4 regions of the Ectothiorhodospira shaposhnikovii genome follow, and region 4 is predicted to be linked to each of the others. Evidence: predicted binding sites of a transcription regulator. Region 4 holds the regulator's gene; each other region holds the start of a gene.

Region 1 (3,510 bases), 470 kb from region 4:
CTCTCGGTACACGGCCATCACCGCATCCTCGATGGGGGCCATGGCGTGCTCGCCGTTGGGCATGATCCCGGCCGCCTCAAGTACCGACCAGGGTTCAATGCCGATACGGGCACAGAGCAGCACCTCGCAGTCCTCCAGGGCCCGCACCGTGCTGGCCAGCACCTGGGCCCGGTCATTGCAGGCCTCCGGTCCGGCGCAGTACAGATCCGCCCGCCGGTGCCCCTCGAACCGAACCCCTTCCGGCGTGGCCTTGTAAATCAAAAACTCCCGGGCATAGCCGAAATGCTGATTGACCAGGCCGCCGCCCTTGGTGGCCACCGCCATCAGCACCGGGCGGGCGGGCGGTTGTGCGGCGGATCCGGCCGAAGGTATTGAAGTCACAGTGCCTCCCTGGCGCTTGCGCGCCGCCATGCGTTCCCTGATCGCCGCCTGGACCTGATCCCGACGTTCACGGACCGCGTCGTAGTCCGGCAGGTCCTGATCAATGCGCGCCAGGCTAAATGCCTCGCCCCGATCCTCGCCCAGCATGCCCACTGCGTCGGCACGGCACTGGCGGCAATGGCGCATCATGTTCATGTCGCCCTCGCACGCATCCCGCAGGGCGGACAGTTCCGCCTCGGTGGGTCCGCGCTGACCGTTGAGGCCGAAATAGGTGCCGTGGGCCGGGTCGGAGATCAGGGGCATGACGTTGTGCAGGAAGGCGCCCTTCTCCTTGACCCTGCGGGAGACATCCTTGAGATGGTGATCGTTGATACCCGGAATCATCACCGAGTTGACCTTCACCAGAACGCCCCGCTCCACCAGCATTTCCAGGCCTTTCTGCTGCTGGCTGATCAGAATCCGCGCCCCTTCTCGGCCGAACACCCGGCGACGCTCCCACAGCACCCAGGGATGGATGCGGGCGCCGATCTCCGGGTCGATGCTGTTGATGGTGATGGTGACATGATCCACGCCCAGCGCGACCAGCTCATCCACATGCTGGGGCAGTGCCAGGCCGTTGGTGGACAGGCAAAGCTTGATGCCGGGGTCCTGCTCCCGGATGCCCCGGAAGGTGGCAAAGGTGCGGGTTGGGTTGGCCAGGGCGTCACCGGGTCCGGCGATGCCCACCACGGTCATCTCGGGGATGGAAGCCGCGACGGTCAGGGCCTTGTGGATGGCCTGAGCCGGCTTGAGGACCTCGGACACCACGCCGGGACGGGACTCGTTGGAGCAGTCGTACTTGCGGTTGCAGTAATGACACTGGATGTTGCAGGCCGGAGCCACCGCCAGATGCATGCGGGCAAAGTGGTGATGGGCCTCTTCCGAGTAGCAGGGGTGATCCTGGATCTTGGCCTGGATGTGGGCGGGCAGTCCGGGTTTCCGACCGTGGCTGTCGCCGCAACCGGAACTGGGCTTGGTGCTGGCGCACCCGCCCTGGACGGTGACGGGGATTTGAATGATTCTGTCGGGCTTTGGGTCCATCACAATCCTCCCAGGGTGCCCGCCGCAGCGGGATTGACTTGGTTTTCCTGGAGGCATGCAAGACCTGTGCCCGGCCTTTAATGGGTGGTATTTGTCTGTTTTTAATGGATAAAAAAAAGATCACCCAGGGAGAATGTGGGGCTTGCCACAGGGAAATGTCGGGAAAGTCACAGCCACCGGCTAAACGAAGCCGTAGCGGGGAATGACCGCCTCCGGGCGCAGGTCGAACTGCGCGTCATACCCCACCTGAACCAGATACAGGCCGTCCGGCGGCGCCGTCACCCCGCCCTGGCTGCGATCCCGGGCTTCCCGCAGTTCCGCCAACCAGTCACTGGGCCGCTCGCCTCGACCCACGCACATGAGGGCGCCGGCGATATTGCGCACCATGTGATGCAAAAAGGCATTGGCCCGAATATCCAGATAGATGAAATCCCCATCGCGGGTCACCGACACCGACTGCACCTCCCGGATGGGATGACGGGCCTGACAACCCAGGGCACGGAAACTGCTGAAATCATGTTCGCCCAGCAGATGCTGGGCCGCCTCGTGCATGGGCTCCGCCGCCAGGGGACGGTGATACCAGGTCACCCGCCCACGCAGGACGGCGGGACGGGCCAAACGGTTCAGGAAGACATAGCGATAACGGCGCCAGCGAGCGGAGAACCGGGCATGGAAATCCGGTGCCACGGGCCTGACCCACTGCAGACTGATCTCCGGCGTGAGATTGCTGTTGCCGCCCAGCAGCCAGGCATGGGGCGGACGGTCGGCGGTGGTATCGAAATGCACGATCTGACAGGTGGCATGCACCCCGGCATCGGTACGGCCGGCACAGGTCACCTGCACGGGATGATCCGCCACCTTGGCCAGCGCCCGTTCCACCAGGGGCTGGATGGTGCGGCCATCCTTCTGCTGCTGCCAGCCCCGGAATCCGGAGCCGTCGTATTCAAGTCCGATCGCCAGTCGACGGGGGGTGTCGTTCATTGGATTCGTGGGGCATGAATGGGAGGCGGGATGATACCAGTTCCCGGCATCAGTGCAGGGCGGCCAGCAGCAGCGGTAGCAGGATCAGGCACAGCAACAGCCACTGACCCGGTCCCGGTGGCGGCACGGGATCCAGGCGAATGGGCTCCAGCGGCGCCTTCTCCGCCTGCTCCAGCACCTCCCGAAACAGACCGGTGGCCCGCTGCCCCAGCCCCTGAAGCCGCGCCTTGGGACCTTGCGGCGCGGTATCCGGACGGCCGGCGGCGGCCAGTATCCGGACTTGGGGCAGTGCCTCCAGGGTCAGCACCAGCCGCACGGCGAAACGTTCCCGGGGCAGGCCCAGCGGCGCCAGGGGACGGGTGAGCCACAACAGCCCCTTGACCAGGGATTCCCGCGAGGTGACATGCAGTAACCAGACCACGGCGGCCACCGCCAGTACCAGCACCAGGGTCCGCTGCAGGCCCATCACCAGACCTTCCCGCCCCGGAGACCAGGCCCCCATCCATTCCAGCAACGGCGTACCGGGGGTGAACCAGCCAAAGATCAGGATGATGGAAAGAAAGAACCACTTGAGGCGGCGGGACATCGCCAGGAACCGCCCCACGCCCTCGGCGCCGGTGGCCGCCAGCGCGACGGCGGCCAGTAGACCGCCCACCGCCAGCACGGCCCAGCCGGCCTGGGCCACGCACAGGATGAACAGGACGACACCCAGAATCTTCAGGGCCGGGTGCATCCGCTCAGACACTCAACATCACGCCGGAGCAGGGTCAGCGGATCTGATCCAGCAGTTCCCGAGCCTCCTGCTGCTGCAGGGCATCACCTTCCGCCAGAACTTCTTCCAGGGTGGCGCGGGCACCTTCCGCGTCGCCCATGTCGATGTAGGCGCGGGCCAGGTCCAGCTTGGTGCTGACTTCATCGCCGAGGCCGAAGGCATCTTCCAGACTCTGGGTGTCGTCCTCCAGATTTCTCAGATCATCTTCGGTAAAGGAGTCCTCCAACAGACGTACCGTATCGTCCGCATCGTCCTTCCTGGAGGACTCGGACACCTTGAGGGTGGCGTCTTCATCC
Region 2 (3,510 bases), 1.7 Mb from region 4:
CGGCCTGGATCGCTTCGATGCCCGTCGGCAGATCATCGCCGACCTGGAGGCCCAGGGCCTGCTGGAGCGCATCGACGATCACAAGCTCATGGTGCCCCGGGGTGACCGCAGCGGTGCCGTCATCGAACCCTTCCTCACCGACCAGTGGTACGTGAAGGCCGCGCCCCTGGCCGAACCCGCCATCCGGGCGGTGGAGGACGGCCGCATCCGCTTCGTGCCCGAGAACTGGAGCAAGACCTACTTCGAGTGGATGCGCAACATCGAGGACTGGTGCATCTCCCGCCAGATCTGGTGGGGTCACCGCATCCCCGCCTGGTACGACGAGGCCGGCAACATCTACGTGGGCGAGGACGAGGCCGCCGTGCGCCGCAAGCACCGGCTGGGGGACGAGGTACGCCTGACCCAGGACCCGGACGTACTGGATACCTGGTTCAGCTCCGCCCTGTGGCCCTTCTCCACCCTGGGCTGGCCGGAGCAGACCCCGGAACTCAAGACTTTCTACCCCACTGCGGTACTGGTCACCGGCTTTGACATCATCTTCTTCTGGGTGGCCCGCATGATCATGATGGGCCTCAAGTTCATGGGCGACGTGCCGTTCCGGGAAGTCTACGTCACCGGCCTGATCCGTGATGCGGAAGGCCAGAAGATGTCCAAGTCCAAGGGCAACGTGCTCGACCCCATCGACCTCATCGACGGCATCAGCCTGGAAGACCTGCTGGCCAAGCGCACCACCGGGCTGATGCAGCCGCAGATGGAAAAGCGCATCGCCCAGGCCACCAAAAAACAGTTCCCCGACGGCATCCCCGCGTTTGGCACCGACGCCCTGCGCTTCACCCTGGCGGCCCTGGCCTCCAGCGGCCGGGACATCAAGTTCGACCTGGGCCGCATCGAAGGCTACCGCAACTTCTGCAACAAGCTGTGGAACGCCGCCCGCTATGTGCTCATGAACACCGAGGGCCAGGACACAGGCCTTTGCGGCGGCGCGGTGGAACTGTCCCTGGCGGATCGCTGGATCACCTCCCGTCTGCAGGACACCATCGCCGAGACCCATCGCCAACTGGGGGAATACCGCTTCGACCTGGCGGCCAAGGCCCTGTACGAGTTCACCTGGTACGACTACTGCGACTGGTACCTGGAGCTGTGCAAGCCGGTGCTCACCGGCGAGGACAGCAGCGAGGCCGCCCGCCGCGGCACCCGCCGTACCCTGGTGCAAGTCCTGGAAACCCTGCTGCGCCTGATGCACCCGGTGATGCCCTTCATCACCGAGGCCATCTGGCGCCAGGTGGCCCCGCTGGCCGGCGTGACCGGCGACACCCTCATGCACCGCCCCTACCCGGTGGTGGAGGAAGCCCTGAAGGATGCCGGCGCGGAACAGGAAATCGAGTGGGTGAAGACCTTCATCCTGGGCATGCGCCGCATCCGCGCCGAGATGGACATCTCCCCCGGCAAGCCCCTGCCGGTGCTGCTGGACAACTGGAAACCGGAAGACCAGGCCCGCTTCACCGCCAACCAGGGCTTCATCCGGTTCCTGGCCAGGCCCGAGTCGGTACAGTGGCTGGAAGGCACCGAGGCCCCGGAATCCGCCATGACCCTGGTGGGTGAAATGCGCCTTTTGATCCCCCTGGCGGGCCTGATCGACAAGGACGCGGAAATCGCCCGTCTGGAAAAGGAGATCGCCAAGGTGCAGAAGAACCTGGCCCAGTGCGAGGGCAAGCTCGCCAACGCGGGCTTCGTGGAGCGTGCCCCGGCCGAAGTCGTGGCCAAGGAGCGGGAGCGGGTGGCCGAAATGGCAACGACCCTGCGGGAACTGGAAACCCAGCTGGAGAAGATCCGGCGGCTGTGAGGCCGTCGCGCCGAAAAACCCCCTCTCCCGCCTGCGGGAGAGGGGCTGGGGTGAGGGCCTCAAAAAGCCCAAAACCTGTCATATTCCCTACAATCCCCCGCGCATCCTGTGCCCTGCCCCGGCAATTCCGTCATATTAACAGGCACTTACAAATCCATAGAAACTGGCTCGCTCCTTGCTTGATACTCAGCACAATACCGATTCAAGGAGCCCGTTCGTGACCCGTCCCAATCTCCACCCCGACGCCGCCAACGCCCGCTACATCAGCTTCAAGGACCTGGATTGCGACGGCAACGCCCGCCGGGTCATGAGCCTGATCGAGGAATACACCGCCGATCCGGCCCAACAGTCTCCCTTCTGGGACTACTTCCTGGGCAAACGCAACCCGAAATCCGGCCCCAAACCGGACGACCTGTTCCTGATCCACGCCAACATCAACCAGATCCGCGAACTGTTCGAGGCATGCGGCGATGAAGACGCCCAGGCCCTGCTCACCTGGGTGGAGGAGGCCTGCTGCTGAAACATCCCTGCCCTCCCGGAAAGGTCAGGAGTTCAAGATCGTATAGACTGCAGGCCTGCCTGGAAAAACACCTGCGCCGATACCCCGTCCCCCCGCGCTCTTTGAGAGGCTGTCTTTTCGTCACCTCATATGAAGGCAAGCCCAGCCAAGGATTCTAGAACACGAAAAACCATTTTCAAGACAAAAGCATACTGAGTTGATTCAGGGCAATCTCTCCGCACGGGGAATCCCGATCGCCCTTGAAACAGTACCTGGGGCATCTAGCCTATATGACACAGCGTCATGAGCTTATGGCGCCTGCAAGCCTCTTCCCCGCGGATGCCGTTTCCGCGCCCGATGGTTCATGGATGAGGGGTGCTCCATGGCCTTGTCTCGACAGCAGATCTCCGCCGTCACCATGAATACCATGGCCTTCACCGTGTGCTTCGCGGTGTGGACCATGTTCTCGGTGATCGGTGTCCCCATCCAGCAGGAACTGGGACTGACCGACACGCAGTTCGGCATTCTGGTGGCTACTCCCATCCTCACCGGTGCCCTGATCCGCCTGCCCCTGGGCATGCTCACCGACCGCTTCGGTGGGCGGATCGTGTTCACCCTGCTCATGCTGTCCACCATTGTTCCAGTATGGATAGTGTCCACCCTGGAGCAATATTGGGCCATGCTCGTTGCCGGGCTGTTCGTGGGCGTGGCCGGCGGCTCCTTTGCGGTGGGCATCTCCGCCACCGCCCGCTGGTTCGACCGTCGACACCAAGGGTTTGCGATGGGCATCTTCGGTGCCGGCAACGCCGGTGCCGCGGTGACCAAATTTGTGGCCCCGACCCTGGTGGTGATCTACGGCTGGACCATGGTGCCCAAGGTCTACGCGATCTTGATGACCATCATGGCCCTGCTCTACTGGCTGCTCACCTACCGGGAACCCAGGGAACACCTGGCCCCCAAGACCATCACCATCCGTGAACAGCTCTCCGCACTCAAGGATCCCAAGGTCTGGAAGTACTGCCAGTACTACTCCCTGGTTTTCGGTGGCTATGTGGGTGTATCGCTGTGGATGACCCGCTACTACATCAGTGAATACGGCGTCGGGATCCAACTGGCCGCCCTGCTGGCGGCCATCTTCGTGCTGCCCTCCGGGGTAATACGGGCCGCC
Region 3 (3,510 bases), 510 kb from region 4:
CTGGTGGCCTGCTTGCGATCATCGGGATGGACGCCGCCCTGGAAGACGGGCCGCTTGCGCATGAAAGAGAACATGGGGAGCACCTTCAGGCCGATTTGGGTTTGGGCCAGTGCCAGCGACGCAGGCTGGGGGCTTCCGGCACCAGGCTCAGACCCTGGGTGGGGCAGACCTCCACGCATTTGCCGCAGCCGTTGCAGGCCTCGACGAAGACCGTATGGATCTGCCGGTTGGCGCCCATGATGGCGTCGGTGGCGCAGACCTTGTAACACCGGGTGCAGCCGTTGCACTGATCGGGATCGATCACCGCAAAGGCGGGGACTTCCTCACCCATGGCGGACAGGTCCACGGTGATGTCCAGTTTGTCGGCCAGTTGCTGGGCCAGGAGCTTGCCGCCCGGCGGACACAGGGTGACGGGGGCCTCCCGGGACGCCAGGGCCTGGGCGGCACTGGGGCAGCCGGGCAGGCCGCACTGACCGCAGTTGGTGCCGGGCAGCAGGGCCTCGATTTCGTCCACCAGGGGGTCCTTATCCACCCGCAGGTATTTGGCGGCCATGCCTAGACCGTAGCCCAGGAGCAGGCCCATGGTGGTGAGGATGAAAATCGCGGAAAGCAGGGATGGTTCCATCGGAAATTCCTCCTGTCGCGGTCAGGCGAAGTTGAGTCCGGCAAAACCCATGAAGGCCAGGGACAGCAGACCGGCGACGATGAAGCCAATGGGGGCGCCGGCAAAGGCGGCCGGTACGTTGCTGATGGCCAGGCGTTCCCGCAGGGCGGCGAAGATCACCATCACCAGGGTGAAGCCCAGGGCCGCGCCCAGGCCGAAGGTCACGCTCTGCAAAAAGCCGTGGCCTTCCTGCACATTGAGCAGGGCCACCCCCAGCACCGCGCAGTTGGTGGTGATCAGGGGCAGGAAAATCCCCAGCACCTGATAGAGGGCGGCACTGGTCTTGCGGATGACCATTTCGGTGAACTGCACCACGGCGGCGATCACCAGGATGAAGGACAGGATGCGCAGAAAGCCCAGGTCCAGGGGTGCCAGGACGAAATACTCCAGCAGCCAGCCGGCCACGGACGCCAGGGTGAGCACGAAGGTGGTGGCCAGCCCCATGCTCAGGGCCGTGTCCAGCTTGTTGGAGACACCCATGAAGGGACACAGCCCCAAAAATTGCACCAGCACCACGTTGTTGACCAGGGCGGTGCCCACCAGCAGCAGCATGAACTCGGTCACGGTCGGTTCCTTCGGTTCGGTTGACGAAGGAATTGCATCTTGTGTGCCAGCCGCCTCATGCACGATGAAGGCGCATGAATCCAGGGGTCTTGTGGGGAATTGCACCGTGCTGGTGCGTATTGCTCTGTGCGGATCGTGACAGCGTGGGCCGGGTGATGTGGGTTCTGTCGGGAAGGCGACAATGCATGGCTGTCTCGCTCGGGGAAAGACCGGACCTTTTGTATTGGCCTGGATGTTGCAGTGTGTTTATCAGGAACCCAGCCCAACTCACCCGGGAGACACACCTCCATGAGCCGACCCGATCAACCCGCCGTCGCGGGCCTGGCCGATACCATCCTGACCCCGGAGGGGGTGTTGCCGGCGCGCCTGTTCTTTGAAGCGGTGGAGCAGTCCTCGGTGGCCATTTCCATCACCGATACCCGGGCCAACATCCTCTATGCCAATCCGGCCTTTGAACGGGTGACCGGTTACGGTGTGGCAGAGGTGGTCGGGCGCAACGAATCCATTCTGTCGGATCGTCATACTCCAAGTCTGGTCTACGAGACCCTCTGGGGACGGTTGCGCCAGCTCAAACCCTGGTCCGGGGTGCTGGTCAACCGCCGCAAGGACGGTAGCCGCTACCTGGCGGAATTGAGCATTGCCCCGGTGCTGGATGGCCAGGGTCAGCTCAGCCATTACCTGGGCATGCACCGGGATGTGACCGAGATGCACCGGCTGGAGCAGCAGGTGCGCAACCAGAAGGCCCTGATCGAGTCGGTGGTGGATGCGGAACCGGTGGCCATCGCCCTGCTGGACGAGGCCGGTCAGGTGGTGTTGGGCAATCAGGCATACAAGCAACTGGCCGGCGACATGGGCGGGCGCGAGCCGGCCCGGGAATTTCTCACCGCCCTGGCCGAGAGCATGGGCGATGCCTTCGAGACCGCCCGCAGCACCGGGGAAGGCTTCGTCGACCGGGAGGTGCAGTTCGATCCGGGTGGTGGCCGTGCCCCTCGCTGGTTTTCCTGTTCCGGCACCTGGTTCAAGGAGCGCGACACCAGTGCGGATTCGTTTTTCGAGGCCCGCAAGGCCAGTTACCTGGTGCTGGTGGCCAAGGAGGTCACCGAGATCCGTCGCCAGCAGGAAGAGATGCGCATGAATGCCCTGCGTGCCCTGACCGCGGAGAGCGAGCTGGTGGAGAGCATGCGCGAGACCTTGGCCGGCGCCATTTACCAGATGCAGGGGCCGGTCAACATGATCGCCGCCGCCACCCAGCTACTGGCGCGTCGGCGTCAGGGGGAGGGCGGTGCCGATCCCTTGCTGAACGTGTTGCAGGAGGCCCTGGACGCCGGTCGTCGGGCCCTGCAGACCCTGGAAGACTCCATGCCCGAGGAGCGGGATGAGCCGGTGGCGCCGGTCAACATCAATGCCCTGCTGCGTGAGGTGTTGGGGCTTTCCACCCGACGTCTGCTGGCTGCCGGGGTGGTGGTGGACTGGCAGCCGGCGCCGGTGCTGCCCTGTGTGCTGGGTCGGGAAGGACGACTGCGGGGTATGTTCAAGCAACTGGTGGACAACGCCCTGGATGCCCTGGACGGCGCCACCGACGGCCGTCGGGAGATCCGCATCCTCACTGAGTCCCGAGGGGATGCGGTGCATGTGACCATCCAGGATTCCGGTCCGGGCATTCCCGAGCATCTGCGCCTGCGGGTGTTCGAGCCCTTTGTCAGTACCAAGGGCCGTTCCGGCCGTGCCGGGATGGGGTTGCCCATGGTTCAGGAGGTGGTGAACCAGCATGCCGGCCTGATCGAGATCGATCCCGGCTGCCATGAAGGTTGCCGTATCCGACTGCAGTTCCCCACCGCCGCACGACGACAAGACCCGAACTGACTAGGGAAGCCTCATGGTAATGTCTTCTTCAGCCGTAAGAGAGAATGGCGGGCATCGCTCTGCCCTGGTGGAGATGCAGCTGGACGCCCTCTATCAGGTGAGCCAGGTGCTCAGCCGTTCGGCGGATCTGCACGAGATCCTCTCCGACGTGCTCCATGTGCTGCACGAGGCCGCCGACATGCAGCGGGGCATGGTGTCGTTGCTGGACCCCTCCAGTGGCGAGCTGATGGTGGGGGCCGCCCATACCGGCCATCGCGAGCAATTGGAAAAGGTGCGTTATCGTCCCGGCGAGGGGGTGGTGGGGGCGATCCTGAAGGAAGGCGACACCCTGGTGATCCGGCGCATCGCCGACGAGCCCCGGTTTCTGGACCGCCTGCGTCTTTATGTCCCGGATCTTCCATTCATCGGCGTGCCCATTC
Region 4 (3,510 bases):
GAGGTCGTGGGCCTGCTGGGTCCCAACGGCGCCGGCAAGACCACCTGTTTTTACATGATCGTCGGCCTCATCCCCTGCGACGGTGGGCGCATCGAACTGGACGGCAGGGACATCACCCCCCTGCCCATGCATGCCCGCGCCCAGTTGGGCATCGGCTATCTGCCCCAGGAGGCCTCGGTCTTTCGCAAGTTGTCGGTGGAAGACAACCTGCTTGCCGTGCTGGAAACACGCCGCGACCTCAGCCGCGGCCAGCGCCATGAGCACATGGAATCCCTACTGGAAGAGTTTCAGATCATGCATATCCGCGAGAGCCTGGGCATCAGCCTCTCGGGGGGTGAGCGGCGGCGGGTGGAAATCGCCCGCGCCCTGGCCACCGAACCGGCCTTCATCCTGCTTGATGAGCCCTTTGCCGGGGTAGACCCCATCTCCGTGATCGAAATTCAGCGCATCATCACCCATCTGGTCTCCCGGAATATCGGGGTACTGATCACCGATCACAACGTCCGTGAAACCCTGGGCATCTGCAATCGCGCCTATATCCTGAGCGACGGACACCTGATCAGCGAGGGGCCGCCGGAAGTGGTGCTGGCAGACCCCCAGGTCAGGCGGGTCTACCTGGGCGATCATTTCCGACTATGAAAGTAAAGTTTTTGAGCCAACGCATGGTTTCCCCACACTGGGTCACATTTTTCGTGCCAGGACGTATAATCCGGATGACAGACCCGGCACGTGGCGGCAAGGCACCGTCGATACTGCCCGGACCCTTCAACTCCTGCCTGACGATTCCGGTGGCACGCCACATCCTATGCTGAAACCTTCTGTCCAGCTCCGTCTCGGCCAGAGCCTTACCATGACACCGCAGCTGCAGCAGGCCATCCGGCTGCTGCAGCTGTCCACATTGGAGCTTCAGGCCCAGATCCAGGAAACGCTGGAGACCAACCCGATGCTGGAAGCCCTGGAAGGCGCGGATGCCGACCTGGATACCGGCATGGATGAAAACACCCAACATGAAGGCATGACCTCCGGCGCCGACAACGCCGACAAGGATGCGGGGAGCCGAGAATTCGACGAGCCCGCCGAACGGGACAACACCAGCGAACCCTCGGAAACCATTCCCGAGGAGCTGCCCGTGGACAGCAACTGGGAAGACCTCTACGACATGCCGACCGCCGGCGGCGGCCAGATGGACAACGACGGTCGCGACCTGTTCGAGAACCAGAGTGCACCCGGCGAAGACCTGCGTGACCACCTTCTCTGGCAGATTCACCTGTCGCCCCTGAGCGAGCGGGACCAGGTCATCGCCATGACCATCATCGATGCCATCAACGATGACGGCTATCTGGCCGAACCCATCGAGCAGATCCACGCCGGCCTGGCCCAGGACCAGGAGATGGAACTGGAGCTGGACGAGGTGGAAGCCGTGCTGCGCATGGTCCAGCACCTGGATCCCGTGGGCGTGGGTGCACGGGATCTTGCCGAGTGCCTGCTGCTGCAACTGGAGCAGTTCGCGCCGGAGACGCCCTGGCTGGCCGAGGCCAGGACCCTGGTGCGTGATCACCTGGAAGCCCTGGGCACCCGCGACTTCAAGGGTGTCCAGCGCCGACTGGGTCTGGCCGACGGCGAATTGCAGGCGGTGATCGCCCTGATCCAGAGCCTGAACCCACGCCCGGGCACCCTGATCAGCTCCAGCGCACCGGAATACATCATTCCCGACGTCTTCGTGCGCAAGCGCGAGGGATGCTGGCAGGTGGAACTGAATCCGGAAGTCGCGCCCCGGTTGCGGGTCAACCCACTTTATGCCAGCTTTGTGCGTCGGGCCGATTCCAGCCAGGACAATGTCTATCTGCGCAACAGCCTGCAGGAGGCCCGCTGGTTCATCAAAAGCCTGCAAAGCCGCAACGAGACCCTGCTGCGTGTAGGCACCGCCATCGTGGAACATCAACGCGCCTTTCTGGAACACGGCGACGAGGCCATGAAACCCCTGGTGCTGCGGGATATCGCCGAGCAACTGGAGATGCACGAATCCACCATCTCCCGCGTCACCACCCAGAAGTACATGCACACCCCAAGAGGGATTTACGAATTCAAGTATTTCTTCTCCAGCCATGTGGGGACGTCCGACGGCGGTGAGTGCTCCGCCACGGCCATCCGTGCCATGATTCGCAAACTGATTGCCGAAGAACCCCAGGGCAAGCCCCTGAGTGACAGCAAGATTGCCCAGATCCTGGTGGATCGGGGCATCCAGGTAGCGAGGCGCACCGTTGCCAAGTATCGCGAGGCCATGGCGATCCCGCCATCCAACGAACGCAAGCGCCTCGTCTGAATCCATAACCAGGCCTCAGCTTCACTTTCACATTCCAAACCAAGGAGTCATCTCATGCAGATCAACCTCACCGGTCACCACGTGGACCTGACCGACGCCCTGCGCGACTATGTCAATGACAAGTTCCAGCGCCTGGAGCGCCATTTCGACAACGTCATCGACGTGCACGTGGTCCTGACCGTGGAGAAACTGCAGCAGAAGGCGGAAGCCAACATGCTGGTCAGCGGCAACACCATTTTTGCCGACGCCACCCATGCCGACATGTATGCAGCCATTGATGCCCTGGTCGACAAGCTGGACCGTCAGGTGGTCAAGCACAAGGAGAAGCTCAAGGACCATCACCGCGCCGAAGGCTCCCACCGCAACCACGTCGGGTGAGATATCCATGAACATCGGTGATCTTCTCGCTCCGGAGCGCGTCTGCTGTCTGCCGGACGTCAGCAGCAAGAAACGCGCTCTGGAGATGCTGGGTGAAATGCTTTCGAGCCACCTGCCCAGGCTGACCCAGGGAGAGATCTTCGACAGCCTGCTGGCCCGGGAACGCCTGGGCAGCACCGGCCTGGGGCATGGCGTCGCCATCCCCCACGGCCGGCTGGCCGGAGCCGACGAGGCCTGTGCCGCCCTGCTCAAGCTGGGCAAGGGCGTGGACTACGACGCCCCGGACAGCGAACCGGTGGACATCCTGTTTGCCCTGGTGGTGCCGACCGAATGTACCGACGAACACCTGCAGATCCTCGCATTGCTCGCGCGCATGTTCTCCGATCCGGAGACCCTGGCCCGACTGCGTAGCGCCAAAGGACCGGAAGATCTGCTGGACCTGGTACACCACTGGGATACCGAAAGCCCAGACTCACCGTGACCACGCCCCCCCTTACCGTCCATCACGTCGTCGAGGCCATGGGAGAACGCCTGGCCCTGCGCTGGGTGGCCGGTCATCAGGGCAGGGAACGCCGGATCGCTCACCAGGCCACGCCTCACGGCAGTACCTCACTGGTCGGACACCTGAACATCATCCATCCCAACCAGATCCAGGTGCTGGGTCCGGACGAGATGCGCTATCTGTGGAACCTGCGCAAGAACTCCCAGCGGGACATCCTGGAACAGCTGGTGAACGGCACGGCGGCCCTCCTGATCGTCACCGACGGTCTGGCGGTTCAGCCGGAACTGTGCGCCCTGGCGGACAGGCA

The links. The regulator sigma-54, encoded in region 4, starts transcription at its own class of promoters, with help from an activator protein. The targets are predictions, from matches to a motif close to TGGCANGNTNCNTGCTT.
Region 1: the regulator sigma-54 is predicted to act here: its motif matches at 1,517-1,533, upstream of nifB (nitrogenase cofactor biosynthesis protein NifB).
Region 2: the regulator sigma-54 is predicted to act here: its motif matches at 2,008-2,024, upstream of cowN (N(2)-fixation sustaining protein CowN).
Region 3: the regulator sigma-54 is predicted to act here: its motif matches at 1,261-1,277, upstream of rsxA (electron transport complex subunit RsxA).

Annotation. Positions count from the first base shown of each region.
Region 1 covers NZ_CP178333.1:1,135,756-1,139,265, reverse strand. Annotated here, with positions in the region: gene nifB (nitrogenase cofactor biosynthesis protein NifB) at 1-1,461, opposite strand, end outside; gene truA (tRNA pseudouridine(38-40) synthase TruA) at 1,642-2,442, opposite strand; gene ACLF6L_RS05190 (CbiQ family ECF transporter T component) at 2,492-3,175, opposite strand; gene ACLF6L_RS05185 (FimV/HubP family polar landmark protein) at 3,210-3,510, opposite strand, start outside.
Region 2 covers NZ_CP178333.1:2,327,047-2,330,556, forward strand. Annotated here, with positions in the region: gene ACLF6L_RS10555 (valine--tRNA ligase) at 1-1,843, shown strand, start outside; gene cowN (N(2)-fixation sustaining protein CowN) at 2,061-2,363, shown strand; gene ACLF6L_RS10565 (MFS transporter) at 2,725-3,510, shown strand, end outside.
Region 3 covers NZ_CP178333.1:1,175,249-1,178,758, forward strand. Annotated here, with positions in the region: gene rsxC (electron transport complex subunit RsxC) at 1-74, opposite strand, end outside; gene ACLF6L_RS05365 (RnfABCDGE type electron transport complex subunit B) at 86-625, opposite strand; gene rsxA (electron transport complex subunit RsxA) at 647-1,228, opposite strand; gene nifL (nitrogen fixation negative regulator NifL) at 1,517-3,091, shown strand; gene nifA (nif-specific transcriptional activator NifA) at 3,111-3,510, shown strand, end outside.
Region 4 covers NZ_CP178333.1:660,774-664,283, reverse strand. Annotated here, with positions in the region: gene lptB (LPS export ABC transporter ATP-binding protein) at 1-639, shown strand, start outside; gene ACLF6L_RS02915 (RNA polymerase factor sigma-54) at 806-2,323, shown strand; gene hpf (ribosome hibernation-promoting factor, HPF/YfiA family) at 2,378-2,701, shown strand; gene ACLF6L_RS02905 (PTS sugar transporter subunit IIA) at 2,709-3,182, shown strand; gene hprK (HPr(Ser) kinase/phosphatase) at 3,179-3,510, shown strand, end outside.